2 regions of the Kluyvera sp. NPDC087067 genome follow, and region 1 is predicted to be linked to the other one. Evidence: predicted binding sites of a transcription regulator. Region 1 holds the regulator's gene; the other holds the start of a gene.
What was found. Region 1 encodes PhoB, which activates phosphate uptake and scavenging genes when phosphate is short. Its sites were predicted from a motif close to CTGTCATAAAACTGNCNNAT; they were not measured.

Region 1 (11,426 bases):
TACGGAGTTAATGGCGCGCGGAATAGACTGCTCAGGATTCTTCGCTTCACCGGCGGTAATACCGATAATTTCAATGCCGCCGTAGGCAAACATCACCATCTGTAGCGACATCACCATGCCTATCCAGCCATTGCTGAAGAAGCCACCGTTGCTCCATAGGTTATGGATCCCGGTAGGCTGCCCGCCGTTGCCGATACCCCAGATGATGATGCCAAAACCGGCCAGAATCATGACGATAATGGTGGCCACTTTGAAGAAGGAGAACCAGAACTCCAGCTCGCCAAATACCTTAACGCTCATCAGGTTGACGGCGCAGATAATCAGCACCACGCTGAGTACCCATATCCAGTGCGGCACAGTCGGGAACCAGATGCCCATATAGATACCGAACGCGGTGACATCGGCAATGGCGACGATCAGGATTTCAAAGCAGTAAGTCCAGCCGGTGATATAGCCCGCCAGCGGTCCGAGGTTTTCCTGCGCGTAGCGAGAGAAGGAGCTTGCAGACGGGTTATGCACGGACATTTCGCCCAGCGCACGCATAATGATATAAGCGGCCACGCCACCAATAATATAGGCCAGCAGCACGCTTGGCCCGGCCATTTTGATAGCGTCGGCGGAACCGTAAAATAGCCCCGTACCAATTGCCGACCCGAGGGCCATAAAGCGGATGTGCCGGGCACTTAGCCCGCGCTTCAGCTTGTTGTTTTCCATCGTTTCCAGTGCCATGTTCAGACCCATCATTCCCACGCGGCCATCAACGACCGCGTGAACAACTTAGGTTAAAGTACCCAAAATAAAAAACCACGGAACATCACGTCCCGTGGTTAAACACCGTTAAAGCGCCGTGCAGATTAGTGCGCGCTTGATGTTACCTGGCGTCCTGCCATGCGATCCCAGATTATAGCCAGAACCGCCATCACGATTGTTGGCATCAACCATGCCAGACCTTGCTCCGCCATCGGTAAACGGGCAGTCCAACCCGGCAGTACGTCGGCAAAAGCAGAGGCTTTGATTGCGTCAAGGATACCAAAAATCAGACTGATAAACATCGGTGGTGCAATCACGCGGCCGGAATTATGCCACCAATTGCGGGTAAAACTGAGTACTACAAGTGCGATACACGGCGGATAGATGGCCGTCAGCACCGGAATAGAGATTTGAATCAGGTGGCTCAGCCCCAGATTCGACACCGCCATTGAGAACAGACCCAGGATAAATACCAGCGTACGGTAGGAGAACGGCAGGTACTGAGCAAAGAACTCGGCGCATGCACAGGTCAGGCCAACCGCGGTCACCAGACAGGCGATGAAGATAAGCGCTGCCAGCATGAAGCTACCCGCACCGCCGAAGGTGTGCTGAACGTAGGCATGCAGAATGGCCGCGCCGTTGGCGTTTTGGTCAACAAGCGTCGCGCTATCAGAACCCAGACGGAACAGCGCCAGATACAGCAGCGTCAGGCCAACGCCCGCCATCAGGCCAGCCCAGATGGTATAACGGGTCAGCAGACGTGCTTCGGTCACACCACGGGAACGCGCAGCGTTAACGATAACAATACCGAAGACCATCGCGCCCAGCGTATCCATAGTCAGATAGCCGTTCACAAAACCGTTTGAAAACGCCGCGGTTTCATAAGCTTCCATCGCGTTGCTGATAGGGCCGGCTGGCCACACAACGGCGGCAACAGACAGAACAATCAGTGCCAGAATTTTCAGCGGTGCCAGGAAGTTACCGACAGTATCGAGCAGTTTGCCAGGGTAGAGCGAGACCAGAATCACCAGTGCAAAATAGATAACGCTATAGATAAACAGCGGCAGTTCGCCGCTACCGGTCAACGGCGCAATACCAATTTCAAAGGAGACGGTCGCGGTACGCGGTGTCGCAAACAGCGGGCCCACGGCGAGGTAACACACGGTCGCCAGCAAAACGCCTGCCACTTTACCAATTGGCGTGCTGAGGCTGTCGACGCCGCCGCCCACTTTCGCCAGCGCGATAACGGTGAGCACCGGAAGGCCAACGGCGGTAATCAGAAAGCCAATCGCCGCGGTCCAGACGTGGGGGCCTGCCTGCAAGCCAACCATAGGAGGGAAAATGATGTTGCCTGCGCCAACAAACAGCGCAAAGGTCATAAAGCCCAGAGCGATGATGTCACGCGATTTCAATTGATGGGTCATATGTAACTACAGCCTGTGGATGTGGTGTTGTAAAACGAAAATTTATCGCGCCAGCGCCTGTGGAATGATGCAGAGGAAACCAACGACAAACTTAGCGGGATATGCTCCCTTCGCGATGTAAAGAAGAATAGTTTTTTGATTTACCGCGAATTAACAGTCTGTTCGTGACTGTCTGGTGGGCAATTTAAACGCTTATAACGTTTTAAAGCAACACGGGATCGTAAAACCAGATGATTATATTGATAGTGAATTTACAAGCAGACTTTTCAACTGGATTTAAGAAAAACATCTGGCTAATCATGCGAACAAAAAACAACCAGACGTTCGTTAATCAACCGACATTTCATTGACTGCAAAGCAAACAGACCAGCCGAGGCTGGTCTGTGGAAAGTTAAGCTGACAAGCACCGAATCAGCCGTCGTTTTTGGCAATTAAACGTTCCGGGAGCAGGAAGCTAAAGCAGGAACCTTTACCCAGCTCACTGGTGATATCCAACCGACTATCATGATGGTTAACCGCATGTTTCACTATCGCAAGCCCTAATCCGCTGCCGCCGGTTTGTCGCGAACGCGCCTTATCAACGCGATAGAAACGCTCGGTCAACCTCGGCAGATGCTCAGGCGAAATTCCCGGCCCATTATCAGACACGCTAAACAGCGCGCCGTGCGGCGCATGCTGCCAGCGTACGGTGATAACCGTACCTTCTGGCGTATGATTAACGGCGTTATACACCAGATTCGACATGGCGCTGCGCAATTGCTCCTCATTGCCCAGCACCTTTAGCGACTCATCAATATCGAAATGGAACTGATGCTGACGATGGCTTAAGGTCTGCGCTTCGCGTTCAACTACCCGCAGCATCATCGGCACATCAATTTTCTCATTGAGCGCCAGCACGGGTGATGCCTCAATTTTCGACAACGTTAGCAACTGCCTGACCAGCCCTTCCATCCGCTGAGTTTGCTCACGCATGGTGTGCAACGCTTTCTCACGTACCGAGCCTTCCAGCGGCTGCTCCTGCATCATCTCAAGATAGCCTTGCAGCACCGTCAGCGGCGTACGCAGCTCGTGGCTGACGTTAGCAAAGAAGTTACGCCGTGCGCCCTCAAGCTGGTGCATCTGGGTCACGTCCCGGGCGACCATCAGCAGCTGGCGGTCGGTATAAGGCATAATGCGAATTTCCAGATGGCGTCCGCTATTCAGCACCAGGTGCAGCGGCTTATGGAATTCACGCTTTTTAAGATGTTGCGTAAATTCAGGGTAACGCAGCAGGTTAAGAATATTTTGCCCGCTATCATCGGGCCAGCGAAGCCCCAACAACTGCTGGGCCAGGCCATTACACCAGAAAATCGCCCCTTCCTCAGTGGTCAGCACCACCGCATCCGGTAAGGATTCTGCGCCGCTGCGAAAACGCTTGATAAGATTACCCAGCTCACGGCGACGTTTCTTATTACGCAGCTGCATCTGGTTAAGTCCGTACAGCAGCGGTTCCCAGCTACCGCGCCCCGGCGGCGGGGTCATGCTTCTATCAACCCACAGCCACCAGGAAAGGCGCAGTAAATTCCAGAAATGCCAGATGAGCAGCCCGGTCACCGCCGCCAGTAAAAACCACGGCAGATAACCGAATACCAGTCCTAGTACCACGGCCGGGAAGCAGCACAGCAGCAGCTCCAGAACCAGCCTTTTCCATGACAGCCGTTCCAGCACGGGTCACACTCCTGTCAACAATTAGAAACGGGTGGAAAAACGATAACCCGTGCCGCGAACAGTTTGCACCATGCGGTCATGACCACTGTGTTCAAGCGCCTTGCGCAGGCGACGAATATGCACATCAACGGTTCTGTCTTCAACATAAACGTTAGTTCCCCAGACGTGGTTTAGCAGCTGTTCGCGGCTGTAGACACGTTCCGGGTGCGTCATAAAGAAATGCAGCAGTTTAAATTCCGTAGGCCCCATGTCCAGCGGGTTTTCGCCGGTCATGACGCGATGAGAAGTCGGGTCAAGGCTCAGCCCCTGCATCTCAATCACCTCTTCCACCGCCATCGGGGAAATCCGCCGCATGACGGCTTTTATGCGCGCCACCAGCTCTTTCGGTGAGAACGGCTTAGTGATGTAATCATCGGCCCCCGTCTCCAGCCCACGTACGCGATCTTCTTCTTCACCACGTGCCGTCAACATCACCACGGGAATATCTCGGGTTAGCGCTTCACGTTTGATATGCTTGATAAATTGCAGCCCAGAACCGCCCGGTAACATCCAGTCGAGCAGAATTAAGTCGGGCCAGGGTTCATTGAGTTTGTTGACAGCGCTGTCGTAATCTTCCGCTTCCACCGGCTGAAAACCGTTTTGCTCCAGAACGAAACACACCATTTCACGGATAGGTGCTTCATCTTCAACGACCAGAATACGTCTTGCCATTATTTGCCCTGTTTTTAGACATCAGTATTATATACGCCGTCATTATGCGTCAGATTTATGACAGTTTTATGATAAACATGACCGTGAGATGATAGCCCTTCACCGTTTATGACACACGGTATAAACATTCATCGAAATCTCTGTAGGTGAATGTTTATAATCAACTTTACGTCACTTTTCCCGGAACCGCTATGCGCATTATCCACACATCGGACTGGCACCTTGGCCAGAACTTTTACAGCAAAAGCCGCGCCGCTGAGCATCACGCGTTCCTGCAATGGCTGCTCGACACCGCAAAATCTGAGCAAGTTGACGCCATTATTGTCGCCGGTGATATCTTCGACACCGGCTCGCCACCGAGCTACGCGCGTGAGCTGTACAACCGATTTGTGGTCGATCTCCAGCAAACGGGCTGCCATCTGGTGGTGCTCGCGGGCAACCATGATTCCGTCGCCACGCTGAATGAATCCCGGGATATCCTGTCGTTCCTTAATACCACGGTCATTGCCAGCGCCGGTCATGCGCCCTTTATTTTAAATCTGCGCGACGGCACGCCCGGCGCCGTATTTTGCCCGGTGCCGTTCTTGCGACCGCGCGACATTATTACCAGCCAGGCGGGACTCTCCGCTCAGGAAAAACAGCGCCAGGTGCTGGAAAGCATTACCGAGTATTATCAGCAGCAATATCAGCAGGCCTGCGAACTGCGCGAGGATCGTCCGCTGCCGATTATCGCCAGCGGTCACCTGACCACCGTCGGCGCCAGCAAAAGCGATGCGGTACGCGACATTTATATTGGCACACTGGATGCGTTTCCGGCACAAAACTTCCCGCCGGCGGACTACATCGCGCTGGGTCATATCCATCGGTCACAGAAAATTGGCGGCAGCGAGCACATTCGTTACAGCGGGTCGCCTCTGTGTCTGAGTTTTGATGAAACCGGCAAAAGCAAAAGCGTCAATCTGGTCACTTTCGAAGGCGGAAAACTGGCTGAGGTCACGCCGCTTACCGTCCCGGTGACGCAGCCGTTGGCGGTGATCAAAGGTGATTTTGACAGCATTAGCGCGCAGTTAGCCGAATGGCGTAACGCACAAGCCGAACCGGCCACCTGGATTGATATCGAGATCGCCAGCGATGAATATCTTCACGACATTCAGCGCAAAATCCAGACGCTCACCGATGACCTGCCGGTGGAGGTGCTGCTGGTGCGCCGCAGCCGTGAACAGCGGCAGCGTATTCTGGCAAGTCAGGAGCGCGAAACCCTGAGCGAGCTGAGCGTCGAAGAAGTTTTCCACCGCCGACTGGCGCTGGAAACCCTTGAGGAAGAGCAACAACAGCGGCTGCACATGCTGTTTGTCCAAACGCTAAATGATTCTGGCGAGGAGGAACAGCCATGAAAATTCTCAGTCTGCGCCTGAAAAACCTCAACTCGCTTAAAGGCGAGTGGAAAATCGATTTCACTCAGGAACCGTTCGTCAGTAACGGCCTGTTTGCCATCACCGGCCCCACGGGCGCGGGGAAAACCACCTTACTCGACGCTATCTGTCTGGCGTTGTATCACGAGACGCCGCGGCTTAATACGGTGTCACAGTCGCAAAACGATCTGATGACCCGCGATACCGCTGAATGCCTGGCAGAAGTTGAATTTGAAGTTCAGGGCGTGGCCTACCGCGCCTTCTGGAGCCAGAACCGCGCCCGTAATCAGCCGGACGGGAATCTCCAGGCGCCGCGCGTAGAGCTAGCGCGTTGTGCGGATGGGCAGATTCTGGCCGATAAAGTAAAAGATAAGCTGGAGATGACGGCCTCCCTGAGCGGCCTGGACTACGGTCGCTTCACCCGCTCCATGCTGCTTTCGCAGGGTCAGTTCGCCGCTTTCCTGAATGCCAAACCGAAAGAGCGCGCCGAACTGCTCGAAGAGCTCACCGGCACCGAAATTTATGGTCAGATCTCAGCCCGGGTGTTTGAAAAGCATAAGCAAGCGCGCGGGGAATTAGACAAACTCCAGGCTCAGGCCAGCGGTATGGTGCTATTAAGCGAAGAGCAGCAGCAAACGCTGCATCAAAGTTTGCAGGCACTTACTAGCGAAGAAAAACAGCAGCAACATCAGCAGACTATCGCCACACAATATCAGCATTGGCTGGCGCGCCAGGCTGAGTTGACTGTGGATGCCAAAAAAAATCAGCAGGCGCTGGCAGAAACAGAACAGTCACTTATTGCAGCGCAGCCTCAGCTCACCGCCCTACAGCGCGCTCAACCCGCCGAGGCGCTGCGTCCACGCTGGACAAACATGCAAGAGCAGGCTGCCACCGTCGCCAAAACCGACCAGCTCATCGAGCAAGTGAATACTCGCTTACATGATGCCAGCCGACTCCGCGACCGGATCCGTTATACCGCCGAGCGTCAGAGCACAACGTTAAAGCAAACGCATAATGCACTTCTGCAATGGTTACACGAGCATGAAAGTATCCAGCGCTGGCAAGGCGAGCTGACCGGTTGGCGCAGCGCTTTCGCCCAGCAGGCTCGCGAGCGCACGCAGCTACAAAACCATGAGCTGCGGCTGCGCGAACGGGAAAAACAGTTAGCGCAATTGCCCGCGTCTACCTTAACGTTGACCCAGGATGAGCTGGCCGAGCAGGTTGCCCAACATGCCGCCACGCGTCCATTGCGTCAGCAGCTTAGCCGTCTGTATCCGCAGTTTATGCCCTTACAAGCTCGCCGCCAGCAGCTTGTCGAGGCCGGGCTTGTGCGTCAGCAGCAACTGGACAAACTGAATCAGGAACTCACTCAGCTGCGTCAGATATATAAAGATAAAAAGCAGCAGTTGAGCGACGTAAAGGCGATTTGTGAGCTGGAAGCGACCATTGTCCGTCTGGAAGCCGAACGTGCGCGTTTACAGCCGGGTGCGCCTTGTCCGCTTTGCGGCTCTACCCAGCATCCGGCGCTGGCGGAGTATCAGGCGCTGGCCCCCGACGCCAATAAAGCTCGCCGCGAGGTGCTGGAAAAAGAGGTCACTCGTCTGGCGGAGGACGGTGCAACGCTGCGCGCGCAGCTTGAAGCGCTGCAAAAACAACAGTTCAAAGACAATGATGAGCAAGCATCACTTTCTCAGCAGGAGCAAGTACTTACATCACAATGGCTTGAAACCACGCGCCTTCTGGCGATAACGCTGACGCCTTCGGACGATATCAGCGGCTGGTTAAGCGCGCAGGAAGAGGCCGAACAGCAACGCTATCAGCACAGCCAGCGGCTAGCGATTGAGGGGCAGATCCGCGAGCTTCAGGCACAGAAGAAACAGTTAAACGATGAATTGACGCAGCGTAGCGAAGCATTGGCACAAACGCTGTCGGCGTTCGGCATGACGCCGCCTGCCAGCGGTGAAGAATCGGCCTGGCTTGCCGCCCGCGAAGCGGAGATCCAACGCTTGCAGCAGCAGCAAAAGCAAAACCTGGATATTCAGCAACAATTGGCACAGATTCAGCCGCTACTTGAGACACTGCCTGCGGCGCAGATACCCGATGACGGTAGCCAGGCAAATCTTGACGGCTGGCAGCAAGTCCACAACGACTGCATCGCGCTGGAAAGCCAGCGGCAGACGCTGCAACAGCAGAAAACGCAGGAAAATGCGCGCCTACAGCAGGCCGAGCAGGCCTTCGATCAGGCGCTCGCCGATTCTCACTTTAGCAGCCGGGAGGCGTTTCTTGCCGCCCTGCTCGATGGTAATGAGCGTCAACGGCTGGAACAGCTTAAGCAATCGCTCGAGACTCAGCATCAGCAACGTCAGGCGCTTACCGCCCAGGTGCGAGAAGCGCTCGAGCGCCATCTTAGCCAGCGTCCGCAGGGTTTGCCCGCTGAGCTCACGCTTGAAGAGGTACAACAACAGCTGCAAACATTAGCCCGCCAGTTGCGTGAAAACAGCGAGCGTCAGGGGGAATTGCGCCAGCAGTTGAAGCAGGATAACGATAATCGCCAGCAGCAGCAGTCGTTACTAGTGGAGATTGAGCATGCTCAGGCCACGCTTGAAGACTGGGCGCATCTCAACGCGCTGATTGGCTCTAAAGAAGGGGATAAATTCCGTAAGTTCGCGCAAGGCTTAACCCTGGATAATCTGGTGTGGCTGGCGAATGAGCAGCTTAGCCGCCTGCACGGTCGCTATCTGCTCCAGCGCAAAGCCAGCGATGCGCTGGAGCTGGAAGTGGTGGATACGTGGCAGGCGGATGCGGTGCGCGATACCCGCACGCTATCGGGCGGCGAAAGCTTCCTGGTCAGCCTGGCCCTTGCGCTGGCGCTGTCGGATCTGGTGAGTCATAAAACCCGTATTGATTCACTCTTCCTCGATGAAGGTTTCGGCACGCTCGACAGTGAGACGCTGGACACGGCGCTCGACGCGCTGGATGCGCTGAATGCCAGCGGCAAGATCATTGGCGTCATTAGCCACGTTGAAGCGATGAAAGAACGGATTCAGGTGCAAATTAAAGTGAAGAAAATCAATGGGCTTGGGTATAGCCGGTTGGATAAGGTGTTTGCCGTCGACTAGGTGTCTTCCCGGCGGCGCTGCGCTTGGCCGGGCTACAATTGCATACGTAAATGTAGATACTGTGGGCATTGACAACATGTAGGCCTGATAAGCTACGCGCCATCAGGCATAACCGCGCACATTGCCGGATGGCGGCTATCCTTATCCGGCCTACACCAGTCGGTAGCCCGGGCGAGATGGTTACACCGACCCCGGGATCACGCAGGCCACAACCACGCCGCCCCGCGCACGCCGCTGGAATCACCATGCCGCGCTTTGCGAATCGGCGTCTCACATTCGCCGCCGAATACCCACGGTTTCACCAATGGCGGCACCGTTTCATACAACCGCTCAACGTTACTCATGCCGCCGGCCAGCACAATCACATCCGGGTCAAGAATATTGATAACATGCGCCAGCGCTTTAGCCAGTCGCTGTTCGTAGTGGCTAAACGCCAGCTTCGCCTGCGCGTCACCTTCGTCGATGCGCCGCATAATTTCAACGCCAGTCAACGTATTGCCGCTAAGACGGCGATAATCGGTGGCAAAGCCCGTGCCGGAAATAAAGGTTTCAAGACACCCCTGCTTTCCGCAGTAACACGGCACTTCTGCCCGATAACGCAGTTCGTCGTCGTTCATCCACGGCAGCGGATTATGGCCCCACTCGCCTGCCGTACCGTTCCCGCCGGTATGCACCCGACCGTTGATGGCGACACCTGCGCCACAGCCGGTGCCGATGATCACCGCGAATACGGTTTGTGCGCCCGCCGCCGCGCCGTCCACCGCCTCGGAAACCGCCATGCAGTTGGCATCGTTGGCTAAACGCACTTCGCGCCCCAGGCGACGGCTCAAATCTTTATCAAACGGTTGGCCGTTAAGCCAGGTCGAATTGGCATTCTTGACCACCCCGGTATAGGGCGAAATCGACCCCGGAATGCCTATCCCCACCGTGCCCGTTTCCCCGGTCGCTTTTTCAGCCAGAGAGACAAGATGGGCAATATTTTCAATCGTTTGCTGGTAATCACGCGGGGTTGGCAGGCGGTGGCGAAAAAGCTCCTCACCGGCATTGCTGAGCGCAATCACTTCTGTTTTTGTGCCACCTAAATCGATTCCAATTCGCATTCATTGCTCCTGTTTAAATCAATGCAAGGTCAGAGACAATTCGTTATCATTGCCCGCTGATTTAACGATAACACCGTGGAAATTATCATGCTGTGGTTCAAAAATTTAATGGTTTACCGTCTTAGCCGCGACGTTTCCCTGCGCGCAGCAGAGATGGAAAAACAGCTCGCTGAGATGACCTTTACCCCATGCGGCAGCCAGGATATGGCAAAAACCGGCTGGGTACCGCCGATGGGTTCACACAGCGATGCACTGACGCATGAAGTGAATGGTCAGATAATCGTCTGCGCCCGCAAAGAAGAGAAGATCCTTCCGTCCCCGGTGATTAAACAAGCTCTGGAAGCAAAGATCCAGAAGCTGGAAGCCGATCAGGGACGTAAGCTGAAAAAAACAGAAAAAGACTCGCTGAAGGATGAAGTGCTGCATTCCCTACTGCCGCGCGCGTTCAGCCGCTTTAGCCAAACCATGATGTGGATCGACACCGTTAACGATCTGATTATGGTCGACTGTGCCAGCGCCAAAAAAGCGGAAGATACGCTCGCGCTGCTGCGTAAAAGCCTCGGTTCGTTGCCGGTCGTACCGCTGACGATGGAAAATCCGATTGAGCTGACGCTGACCGAATGGGTTCGCTCCGGTACGGCGGCGCAAAGTTTCCAGCTGCTTGACGAAGCCGAACTCAAAGCCATTCTTGAGGATGGTGGCGTGATCCGCGCGAAGAAACAGGATCTGGTGTGCGATGAGATTGCGGTGCACATTGAAGCGGGCAAGCTGGTGACTAAGCTTGCGCTTGACTGGCAGCAGCGTATTCAGTTTGTGATGTGTGATGACGGTTCGATCAAGCGCCTGAAATTCTGCGACGAGCTGCGCGACCAGAATGAAGATATTGACCGTGATGATTATGCCCAGCGTTTTGACGCGGACTTTATTTTAATGACCGGCGAGCTGGCGGCATTGATTAAAAGTCTGGTCGAAGGATTGGGCGGCGAAGCCCAGCGCTAAACCTGCATTTCCCTTCCTGTCGCAACAGGAAGGGAATCCATTACAGATAGCGGCACAGATAAGACGTTGGCTCGGCGACCTCAAGATTAAACTCGCTGTGGCCCGGCACGTTGAACACATCTCCGGCGTTATAAACTTTCCATTCAATTTCCCCCGGCAACAGCACATTCAGCGCACCGCTAATGACGGTCATTTCTTCTGGCT
Region 2 (11,426 bases), on a different contig from region 1:
TCCAGCACGCAGCGGATAAAGCTGCCGACAACGGCAACCTTACGGCGCTGTCCTGGATTCACGTCTCTTCCCTGTTCCTGCAGGCGATGCGTATTGCTATTCCTGCCGTTATCGTTGCTGTCTCCGTCGGCACCAGCGAAGTACAGAACATGCTGAACGCGATTCCAGAAGTCGTGACCAGCGGTCTGAACATCGCCGGTGGTATGATCGTGGTAGTGGGTTATGCGATGGTCATCAACATGATGCGCGCAGGCTACCTGATGCCGTTCTTCTACCTCGGTTTCGTTACCGCAGCGTTTACGAACTTCAACCTGGTTGCTCTGGGTGTGATTGGCGCAGTCATGGCTATCCTCTACATCCAGCTGAGCCCGAAATATAACCGCGTTGCAGGCGCGCCTGCGCAAGCGGCTGGTGCTAACGATCTTGATAACGAACTGGACTAACAGGTGAGCGAAATGGTTGATATGACTAAAACTACCACCACCGAGAAAAAACTCACCCCGAGTGATATTCGTGGCGTATTCCTTCGTTCTAACCTGTTCCAGGGTTCATGGAACTTCGAACGTATGCAGGCGCTGGGTTTCTGCTTCTCAATGGTACCGGCAATCAAACGCCTTTACCCAGAGAACAACGATGCGCGTAAACAGGCCATCAAACGTCACCTGGAGTTCTTTAACACTCACCCATATGTTGCAGCGCCAGTACTGGGCGTTACGCTGGCAATGGAAGAACAGCGTGCTAACGGCGCGGAGATTGACGATGCTGCCATTAACGGTATCAAAGTTGGTCTGATGGGGCCGCTGGCAGGCGTGGGCGACCCAATCTTCTGGGGTACCGTGCGTCCGGTATTCGCAGCGCTGGGTGCGGGTATCGCGATGAGCGGCAGCCTGCTTGGGCCACTGCTGTTCTTCATCCTGTTCAACCTGGTACGCTTAGCAACCCGTTACTACGGCGTAGCTTACGGTTACCGTAAAGGTATCGATATCGTTAGCGATATGGGCGGCGGCTTCCTGCAGAAACTGACTGAGGGGGCATCTATCCTCGGCCTGTTTGTCATGGGGGCGCTGGTGAACAAATGGACACACGTGAACATCCCGCTGGTGGTTTCAACCATCACCGGTCAGGATGGTCAGACGCGTGTGACCACCGTGCAGACTATCCTTGACCAGCTGATGCCGGGTCTGGTACCGCTGCTGTTGACCTTCGCCTGTATGTGGCTGCTGCGTAAGAAAGTAAACGCCCTGTGGATCATCGTTGGCTTCTTCGTCATCGGTATCGCAGGTTACGCTGTCGGCCTGCTGGGTCTGTAATATCTGAAGTACGCCGGGGGCCATTGCCCCCGGCTTTTTTATATCTGGAGGCTTAATGACATTAACGGATCTGGTACTGGTTCTTTTCATCGTTGCACTACTCGCTTTCGCGATCTATGACCAGTTCATCATGCCCCGCCGTCATGGCGCCACCCTGCTCTCCGTACCCCTGTTGCGCCCTGGTCGAGTAGACAGCGTGATCTTCGTCGTGCTGATTGTCATTCTGGTGTACAACAATGTGACCCATCACGGCGAATTAATTACCACCTGGTTATTATGTGCGCTGGCGTTAATGGGCTTCTATCTATTCTGGATCCGCAGCCCAAAGATTATTTTTAAAAGCGAAGGATTCTTCTTTTCTAATGCGTGGATAAAATATAGCCGCATCCAGAAAATGAATTTATCTGAAGATGGCGTACTGGTCATGCAATTAGAACAACGGCGTCTTCTGGTTCGCGTAAAGAATATTGACGACCTCGAAAGGATTTACAAACTTCTCCTTAACTCTCAATGAGTTGAAATATAGCCAATACTATAACTGTGCTATTTTGAGACAATGTAGTTATAGCGTTGGCTATGTTTACCCAACATTATTCCCTGTTATTTATTAACGTTTTCATTACCTGCAAAATCTAAATGAAAATCGTTATCATCAAACATTTAAATATGCAAGCACAACAGTTGTTTTATATTCTAAAAATATGTTAAGGTTGCGTCCGTCGTTGGGGAGTAGCTGATTTCCATCCTATTGGAAATGTACGTGTCAACATACTCGTTGAAAAACGTGGTGCGTACGGATTACATCAAGTAGTCAAGCGAGACCATAGATGCATTCACTGCTGATTACTGGGGGCAGTAATGTGTCATATGGAAATTTCCCGGTCTGGACATCTTCATGCATTTAACCGCCACTATTCTTCTTGCCTTCGGTATGTCGATGGATGCCTTTGCTGCATCAATTGGTAAAGGGGCAACGCTGCATAAACCCAAATTCTCTGAAGCGCTCCGCACTGGCCTGATTTTTGGCGTCATTGAGATGCTCACCCCGCTTATCGGCTGGGGTTTGGGAATGCTGGCAAGCCAGTTTGTCATGGCATGGAGTCACTGGGTTGCGTTCATCCTGCTGGTCTTCCTCGGCGGACGAATGGTACTGGAGGGGATTCGGGGTGGCGATGACGACGAAGAAAAAGAAGCGCCGCGTCGTCACGGCTTCTGGCTGCTTGTCACCACCGCCATTGCCACAAGCCTTGATGCGATGGCCGTCGGCGTCGGTCTGGCGTTCCTGCAAGTCAACATTCTCACGACCGCATTTGCTATCGGCTGCGCCACCTTTATGATGTCGACGCTGGGTATCATGGTAGGACGATTTATCGGCCCGCTGCTGGGCAAACGAGCCGAAATTCTGGGCGGGATTGTGTTAATCGCCATTGGCGCACAAATTCTTTACGCCCACTTTGCGGGTTAATCGGCCTCTCGCTGCCAGGCGTGAATCGCAAAATCCGTCTGGCAGTTAAACTGCGTTTCCCGCTTCAACGCTTCCCACACCTCAGGTTTTGCTCGCCACGCAAACGGCGTCATCTGCAATAACGTTGTGGCTTCTTCGCCGGTAAGCTGCATTGGATACGCCAGCGCATCATGGTTTACCAGGCTAAAGCCTTCAATGACTTCTGAATGCGGCGCATGCAGCTGTATCTCGCTATAAATAAGCCCTTTCATTTCCATGAGATGTCGTGGCCCCGGCGTCACCGTAATGACCCAGCCGCCAGGCTTCACCACACGTTTGAGTTCAAGAGGGTTGCAAGGCGCGTAAATGCGAACGACCACATCCATGCTGTTGTCATCAAACGGCAGGCGTTGACTGGAAGCCACGCAGAAATTCACCTGCGGGTAGCGTTTAGCGCCATAACGAACCGCCGTTTTTGAGACATCAAGCCCCCAGGCCTGACCGGCTTCAGCGGCAAAAGCATGGGTGTAGTACCCTTCTCCGCAACCAATATCCAGTAAATTTTCAGGCTCAATAGCACGAAGTTTTTCACTCACCGCGTCGCGTAGCGGCTGATAATGACCGGCGTCGAGGAACGCACGACGCGCCTGCATCATTTCAGCGCTGTCGCCGGGTTCACGTGAGCGTTTATGCTGTACTGGCAGGAGATTGACGTAGCCCTCTTTCGCCTGGTCAAATTGATGACGCTGTGGGCAAAGGTAACTATTGCCGCTGCGCGTTAGCGGCGCGTGGCAGAGCGGACAACTGTAGGACATAACGACTCCGGCATGATCTCAAAGGGCGAAAGTGTACCGCTATTCAGGCAAGGGAGAAAGAACAGGATTGATTGGGCAGGTCTTCTCTCTGACCGCTGTTTTTAACCATGCGCGTTTTTTGATATCAATAGAAACCCTATCTCTGAAAGATAAAGAGGTATTTTTTACCTTATAAGGAGAAGGTTATGAGAGCAAAGGCATGCGCCGTTTTGCTGGTGTCGGCATCTCTGGCAGCTTGTGCGGCCCCCAGTACAGAAAAATCCCCCTCCCATCTGGCCCCCATGACAGCGGAAAAAGTGAATCGGATTATCCGCGCTGATGTCATCCCTTATTCAGGTCAAGCGCATGGAGAAGTCATCGGCCGGGTCTCCTCCGCCTTTCTCGGTACGCCTTACAAAGCTGATACGCTCATCGGTGGCCCGGACACCCCTGAAGTGCTGGTCGCAGATTTAAATAACGTCGACTGCTTTACCCTGATTGATTACGTTGAAGCCCTGGCTCGCAGTCATGATGAAAAATCATTTTTGCATAATCTCAAGGACGTTCGTTATATCGACGGAAAGGTTGATTATCTCAGCCGCCGACATTTCTTCTCCGACTGGTTCGCAACGCCTACACCCAATGCACGGGACATTACGCCTACTATCAGCCCTGACTATCTCGTCTCTGAAAAGCGACTCAACCGTAAAGCGGATGGCAGTGAATACATCCAGGGGCTGGGCATTCATCCGCGGAAAATCAATTTTATTCCCGCAAACGCCATTACTTCGCAAGTGCTGGACCAGCTGAAAACCGGAGATTACGTCGGCGTCTACTCGCCACTTGACGGTCTGGACGTTTCCCATGTGGGTATTGTTATCCGCAAGGACGGGGATGTCTTCTTCCGAAATGCCTCTTCGCTGGCCGCAAAAAGGAAAGTCGTGGATTCCCCGTTGCTGGAATACATGCGGACAAAGCCAGGCATAGTCGTGCTACGCGCTCAATGATTGGAAGGTTTGCGGACTGCGGCACATAAAATGAGAAAGCCCCGCATTAGCGAGGCTTTATGTCTGATGATGGTGCGCTATCGCGCCGCAAGATCAGTGATTGTCGAATCAGATAGCGGTTACGTTAACAGCCGCTGGGCCTTTCTGGCCGTCCTGAATTTCGAACTCAACGTTCTGGCCTTCAGCCAGAGTTTTGAAGCCGTTACCCTGGATTGCAGAGAAATGTACGAATACATCTTTGCTGCCGTCAGCAGGAGTAATGAAGCCAAAACCTTTAGACTCGTTGAACCACTTAACTTGACCTTTAATCTTTGCCATTTGCAAAATTCCTTAGAGTGTTTTCTGCGCCCGCAGGCGTTTTCATATAGATAAAACTGAGACATGACTGCATGCGGCACTAATTAAAGGTTCGGCAGAGAAGCGGTATTCAACGTCAACGTTTTTACTCAGGACTTCTTTACTGATAATGCCATACATAAACAGAACTGTACCTCGTTTAACCCAAAACGTGTTATCACATACAACGTAATTAATGGCAAGCCATTTTTAAACGTGTCTCGATCAGCCGCACAAATCCAAAAAAATCATTGGCGAGAACAGGGATTAGCGTCTCTACTTAAGCCTTATCATCTCCGCCTGCTCCAGGCTTAAATGTGACCTAGCTTACGGTAACGTAAGACTTTTTTAACATGTAGCCGTACTGGCGCTGCGCGCAGAGCAAGGCAGATTATGAAACTTTTTTTTATATCCTTAGTGCTATTTCCACTATAACTTTTTGCCCGCCATTTTGCCGAACGGTTATAAGTGCTTTACAGGTGTTTGATAATCAAACGCCGACTGCGCGTTTAATAACGGCAATGAGTTTGCACCAAAATAATGAAAGTTTCGTGACATTGCCTCATCATCACGCAATAAAAACGTTTCGCTCATTTCATGCAGATAATGTACAACAAATTAGATGATTAATTAATCGCCGCTACAATGTTAATACGAGGGATAATATATCCTGTAGTCGAATAGCAATGATGAATGAGGCATAGATAACAGCGACATACCGGTCATGTAGTCTGTAAAAAGAGGATGATGGGAGAGTGGCAACTGCCCAGTGATGCAGAAAGGTACGCTCAGGGGAAAACGGGCGGCTTGCCCTGAAATGGTGCTTTAAAGGTTTTCCGGCAGCCCATCACAGGCTGCACGGCGTCATTCTTTGAAGAGACTAGCGCTCAGCGACCAGGCGGATGAAATCGTCTTCATTGTCTTCTTTTACGTTTTCTGCCTTCGGCGCTTCTTCTTTTTTCTCAGGCTCATTGGCTTCGCACAGTCGACGCAGCAGCGCATTCTGGCGCTTTTGCTGATCGAGTAACGATTCAAGGAGTTCGATTTGCTCATTAGCGCGGGAGCTGGCGCGATTCACGAAGAACCACAATACCAAACCCACTAACAGCAACAGGAAGGATAACGCCAAAGAGGCCAGATTTAATGCCCCAGAACTTACAAGATCACTCATTTTACCACCTCAAAAGGAACGATCTATTCTACCACTCACATTACGGAAGGAAATCGCTACCGGCAAAAATGTTTTACCAGGGTATATACCTGTTAATGCTGCAAACGCCGCTGAAGAACTGGACATCCTGATCGCACATCACGTTGATCATCTGGGTCCACAGCAGCAGGCAGGCAGCGATTACGAGTATTAATAATACCCACCGAAACTTTTTCACTCCACTCTCCGCATGAATTCTTATTCAGATGCAATCAGGTTAGCATGCTAACCTTAAACCGCGGCTAACTGTAACGGCATCTCCTGCTTTTAGGAATCATAGACTTGTGTCAATTCATCAACGAAGTATCGTATTATCTATGCAGAAAATAATAGAAGAGGAATTCCTATGCGCTTGTTTATCCGAACCGTCATTTTCCTGGCGATTGTTGCCATTGGGGTCTTAATGAGCGGCTATGGCGTACTGGCGGGAAGTCAGAAAACCGCGGGTGGTCTGGGGTTACAGTGTAAATATCTGACGGCACAAGGATTCAGCACGGCATTTTATCTTCATGGCGACAACGGCGTTGTCGGTCGGCCGAGCTGCCCGCTGCTGCGTAAAAGCGCAAGCGTGGTAGACGAAGGCTAAAAATGGACAAAAAAATACCCGGTAACCCCGGGCATTTTGTCTCAGACTCAGAATGGATAATCGTTATAACCCATTTGCTCTGAAATTTTACGTGCAGCCGTATGCAGCATCGCTACGTACTCATGCAGACGCTCTTCTGAGAAGCGTAGCGTCGGGAACGAGATACTCAAGCCCGCGATAACCACGCCAAAGCGGTCAAATACCGGTACCCCGATACACCGCAGACCTTCTTCCTGCTCTTCGTTATCTTCGCCATAACCCTGCTTACGCACCTGCGACAGCACAGTGATAAGCTCATCAGTATTGGCAATAGTGCGGTCAGTGCTCACCTTGAACTCAACGCCGTCAAGGATCTGACGCACTTCGTCAGTCTCGCGCCAGGCCAGAAGAACCTTACCAATTGCCGTACTGTACAACGGGTTACGACGTCCCACACGGGAGTACATACGCAGGTTATACATAGAATCAATCTTGTGGATGTAGACAATTGAGTCTTCATCCAGCGCGCCCAGGTGAATGGTCTCTTTGGTTAAACGAGACAATTCACGCATCTGAATATCTGCGCTACGAATCAAATCGACGTTCTGTAATGCGCGAGCACCCAACTCAAACAGTTTCAGCGTGAGCGAATACTTTTCGGACTCCCCTTCCTGGGCAACATACCCTAACGATTTCATGGTCTGCAAAAAGCGATAAACGGTGCTTTTCGACATCATGACGCGCTGCGAAAGTTCAGTAATACCGATTTCGCGTTCTTCGCCAAGTGCCTGCAGGATACCAAAAACCTTTAGTACCGAAGAGACAGAATCTGGCTGCTTGTCCAAATCCGCTGCTGACATTTATCACCTCATCGCAACTGTTTTATAAATATTAGAACCGGTTTTTATTATAATTTCGCAATGCCTTTGTAGCAATGAAACTTCTGTGACCTGGTTACAAATCTGCGACATTCAATAGATTAATCAATGCTAGAATCATTTCTTGCTTAATTATTTCCCTGAAAACAAGTTTCTTCTCATGACTAGACCCCTGATTGATGGCCTGCCCGTCCCCCAGCGTTACGGCGCCATCCTGACCATTGTTATTGGTATCACCATGGCCGTGTTAGACGGTGCGATTGCCAACGTGGCATTACCCACCATTGCCACCGACCTCAACGCATCGCCGGCAGCCTCTATCTGGATAGTGAACGCCTATCAAATAGCCATCGTCATCTCTTTACTGTCGCTCTCCTTTCTCGGCGATATGATTGGCTACCATCGCATCTATAAAGCCGGCCTCGTGGTCTTTACCCTAACCTCGCTGCTGTGCGCCTTCTCACATTCGCTGGAAATGCTAACCCTCGCGCGTATTGCGCAAGGCTTTGGCGGCGCGGCGTTGATGAGCGTGAACACCGCGCTGATTCGTCTGATTTATCCCCAGCGGCAGCTCGGGCGCGGAATGGGGATTAACTCGTTCGTGGTCGCCGTCTCTTCTGCCGCGGGGCCAACCATTGCCGCTGCAATTCTGTCGCTGGCCTCCTGGCAATGGCTGTTTCTGATTAACGTTCCGCTAGGGATTATCGCCTGGCTGCTGGCGGTGCGATTCCTGCCGTCCAACGGTACCCGCAGTCAGACCCAGCGCTTCGACCTGCCAAGTGCGGTGATGAATGCCCTCACCTTTGGCTTGCTGATTACCGCATTAAGCGGTTTTGCTCAAGGCCAGTCCATTACGCTGGTAATGGCTGAAGTGGTCGCATTGCTGGTGATTGGCTTCTTCTTTGTGCGTCGCCAGCTGCGTCTGCCGGTACCGCTACTGCCGGTCGATCTGCTGCGTATTCCGCTGTTTTCCCTGTCCATTTGCACCTCTATCTGTTCATTCTGTGCCCAGATGCTGGCGATGGTATCGCTGCCCTTCTTCCTGCAAAGTATTATCGGTCGTAGCGAAGTGGAAACCGGGCTGCTGTTGACGCCGTGGCCGCTGGCGACAATGGTAATGGCGCCATTGGCGGGTTACATGATTGAGCGGGTTCATGCGGGCTTATTGGGCGCACTGGGAATGGGCATAATGGCCTGTGGGCTATTTGCGATGGCGATGCTGCCGGCCTCCCCCAGTGATATCGATATTATCTGGCGTATGCTGTTGTGCGGCGCAGGCTTTGGTCTGTTCCAGTCACCAAACAACCACACGATTATTGCCTCTGCCCCGCGTAACCGCAGCGGTGGCGCGAGTGGGATGCTGGGTACGGCGCGTCTATTGGGTCAGAGTACCGGTGCTGCGCTGGTTGCGCTGATGTTCAACGCGTTTGGCAATGGCGGAACTCACGTTTCGCTGCTGCTCGCGGGTAGCCTGGCGGTCGTCGCGACGCTGTTTAGTGGTTTACGCATCACCCAGCCTCGGGCCCGGAGTTAGGGTACAATTGAAAAGCGCCTCAATAGAGGCGCTTGTTTGTTACTTCATGTATTCGCCGCTACGCAGCGCTTCGATACGTTTATCCAACGGCGGGTGCGTCATGAACATTTCGCTCAATGATTTCGACTTACCGTTAATGCAAAACGCCATCATGCTGCTGGCTTCCTGGGGCTCGTAGCTGGTTTTCAGACGTTGCAGCGCGGCAATCATCTTTTCACGACCTACCAGTTTCGCCGAACCTGCGTCGGCGTGGAATTCACGGTAGCGTGAGAACCACATGGTGATAATGCTCGCCAGGATCCCAAACACCAGTTCCAGAACCATGGAAACAGCAAAATAGATCAGCGGATTACCATTGCCGCCTTCTTCACCTTCATCGCGGTTACCGCCGAGAAAACCGGCCGCAATCTGCGCAATAATGCGTGAGACAAAGATAACAAAGGTGTTCACGATACCCTGAATCAGCGTCATGGTAACCATATCACCGTTGGCGATGTGGCTAATCTCGTGAGCAATAACCGCTTCCGCTTCGTCACGGCTCATATTCTGCAACAGACCGGTACTCACCGCGACCAGGGAGGCATCACGACGTGCGCCGGTGGCAAAGGCGTTAATATCCGGCGCGTGATACAGAGCAACCTGAGGCATCGCAATACCGACCTGCTGGGCCTGACGGGCCACGGTTGCCATCAACCAGCGTTCCTGCTCGTTACGTGGCTGCTCAATAACCTCACCACCTACCGACTTCAACGCCATCCACTTCGACATCATCAACGAAATAATAGAACCGCCAAAACCAAATAGCAGCGCCATGATCAGCAGACCCGTTATGCTGCTCGACTGAATTCCTGTCAGGCTTAGCACCAGCCCAAACACAACCATCACTGCCAGGTTGGTCATCAGGAAGAGCGCGATTCGCATCATAATTAACTTTTAACCTCATTTTAACAAAACGCACTATGCGATTACCCATATCGTAAGGGCAATACGGCAATTTTCAACGATTAGGCCAGGCTAAGTCACGAGAAAGACACAACTTTACATTTTGTAGCATAGTTGTTGACGAGAAGATGTGAGAGCTAAAAAAAACAGGCACAATTGCTTGTGCCTGTTGGGGGTTATTTGCTTGCTGCGGGTTGCTCGGCAGGATTCGCTTTTTCGAGCTTCGCCAGATCCACGGCTATTTTAACCGTCTCATCAAGGTAAGGATCCGGTTCTTTGTAATCCTTCGGCAAATCGTCGAGTTTCTTCAGCGGCGGTTTTCCTTCACGCTTATAGCGATCGTTAATCCGCGCCAGACGCGTTGCATCATCTTCATCGTTCTCTTTCAGACGCTGAGCGTAATTCAGAGAAGCAATATTGCGCTTATCTTTCAACGCATTGAAGTGGGCAATGTCTTTCACGATGTACTGGAACTCGGGATCTTTCGCAATACGTTGATCGTGCAGCTTCAGTAGCTCAGGTTCGAACGGCGCCATATCGCCTGACTTCACATAGGTGGCAGCATTAACGCTGTCCCACGGCAGTGCGTTGTCTTCGAACTTCTCACCCGTTTCGGTCTCTTCCTTGCCGGTTGGCATCAGAATATCCGGGGTCACCCCTTTACGCTGGGTACTACCGCCGTTGATGCGGTAGAACTTCTGGATGGTGTACTGGACAGAGCCCAGCGCCGGCCACTCAGGTCGCAGCATCTGATCGTAAATACGATTCAACGAGCGATACTGCTGTACGGTGCCTTTCCCGAATGTCGGTTCACCAACGATAAGCGCGCGGCCATAGTCCTGCATCGCAGCAGCAAAAATTTCTGATGCTGACGCACTAAAGCGGTCGACCAGAACCACCAGCGGCCCTTTGTAATAGACAACGCCATCGGTATCGCTATCTTCGCGAACTTTACCGTTGTTATCACGCACCTGCACGACCGGCCCGGACGGAATAAACAGACCGGAAAGCGATACCGCTTCAGTCAGCGCCCCGCCGCCGTTGCTGCGCAGATCGATAATCACGCTGCTGACATTCTGTTTTTCCAGCTTTTGCAGCTGTACTTTCACATCTTCGGTCAGACCCACGTAGAAGCCAGGAATATCGAGAACGCCGACTTTATCCTTGCCAACGCCCTTGACCGACATTTTCACCGCCCGGTCTTCAAGACGAATGCGTTCGCGAGTCAGCGTGACAATGCGGGTTTTCGAACCTTTACCGGCAGGCAGAACTTCCAGGCGAACCTTGCTGCCTTTCGGCCCTTTGATCAAGGCGACAACGTCGTCAAGACGCCAGCCAATCACATCGACCATACCTTTGCCTGACTGACCCACGCCAACAATGCGATCGCCAACGCTTATCGCTTT

Region 2: a site for PhoB is predicted at 7,618-7,637, ahead of kdgR (DNA-binding transcriptional regulator KdgR). Genes of this name have one in related genera too.

Annotation. Positions count from the first base shown of each region.
Region 1 is NZ_JBIUZS010000004.1:121,440-132,865, reverse strand. It holds gene proY (proline-specific permease ProY) at 1-714, opposite strand, end outside; gene brnQ (branched-chain amino acid transporter carrier protein BrnQ) at 855-2,174, opposite strand; gene phoR (phosphate regulon sensor histidine kinase PhoR) at 2,586-3,881, opposite strand; gene phoB (phosphate response regulator transcription factor PhoB) at 3,903-4,592, opposite strand; gene sbcD (exonuclease subunit SbcD) at 4,784-5,986, shown strand; gene sbcC (exonuclease subunit SbcC) at 5,983-9,123, shown strand; gene mak (fructokinase) at 9,321-10,223, opposite strand; gene rdgC (recombination-associated protein RdgC) at 10,311-11,222, shown strand; gene ppnP (pyrimidine/purine nucleoside phosphorylase) at 11,263-11,426, opposite strand, start outside.
Region 2 is NZ_JBIUZS010000003.1:483,446-494,871, reverse strand. It holds gene manY (PTS mannose transporter subunit IIC) at 1-443, shown strand, start outside; gene ACIPDS_RS11095 (PTS mannose transporter subunit IID) at 456-1,310, shown strand; gene ACIPDS_RS11090 (DUF986 family protein) at 1,366-1,824, shown strand; yybP-ykoY riboswitch at 2,023-2,187, shown strand; gene mntP (manganese efflux pump MntP) at 2,206-2,775, shown strand; gene rlmA (23S rRNA (guanine(745)-N(1))-methyltransferase) at 2,772-3,569, opposite strand; gene ACIPDS_RS11075 (DUF1460 domain-containing protein) at 3,755-4,555, shown strand; gene cspE (transcription antiterminator/RNA stability regulator CspE) at 4,664-4,873, opposite strand; gene ACIPDS_RS11065 (DUF2627 domain-containing protein) at 4,916-5,032, opposite strand; gene ACIPDS_RS11060 (YebO family protein) at 5,772-6,062, opposite strand; gene mgrB (PhoP/PhoQ regulator MgrB) at 6,136-6,279, opposite strand; gene ACIPDS_RS11050 (YobH family protein) at 6,448-6,687, shown strand; gene kdgR (DNA-binding transcriptional regulator KdgR) at 6,735-7,526, opposite strand; gene ACIPDS_RS11040 (MFS transporter) at 7,705-9,078, shown strand; gene htpX (protease HtpX) at 9,118-10,002, opposite strand; gene prc (carboxy terminal-processing peptidase) at 10,197-11,426, opposite strand, start outside.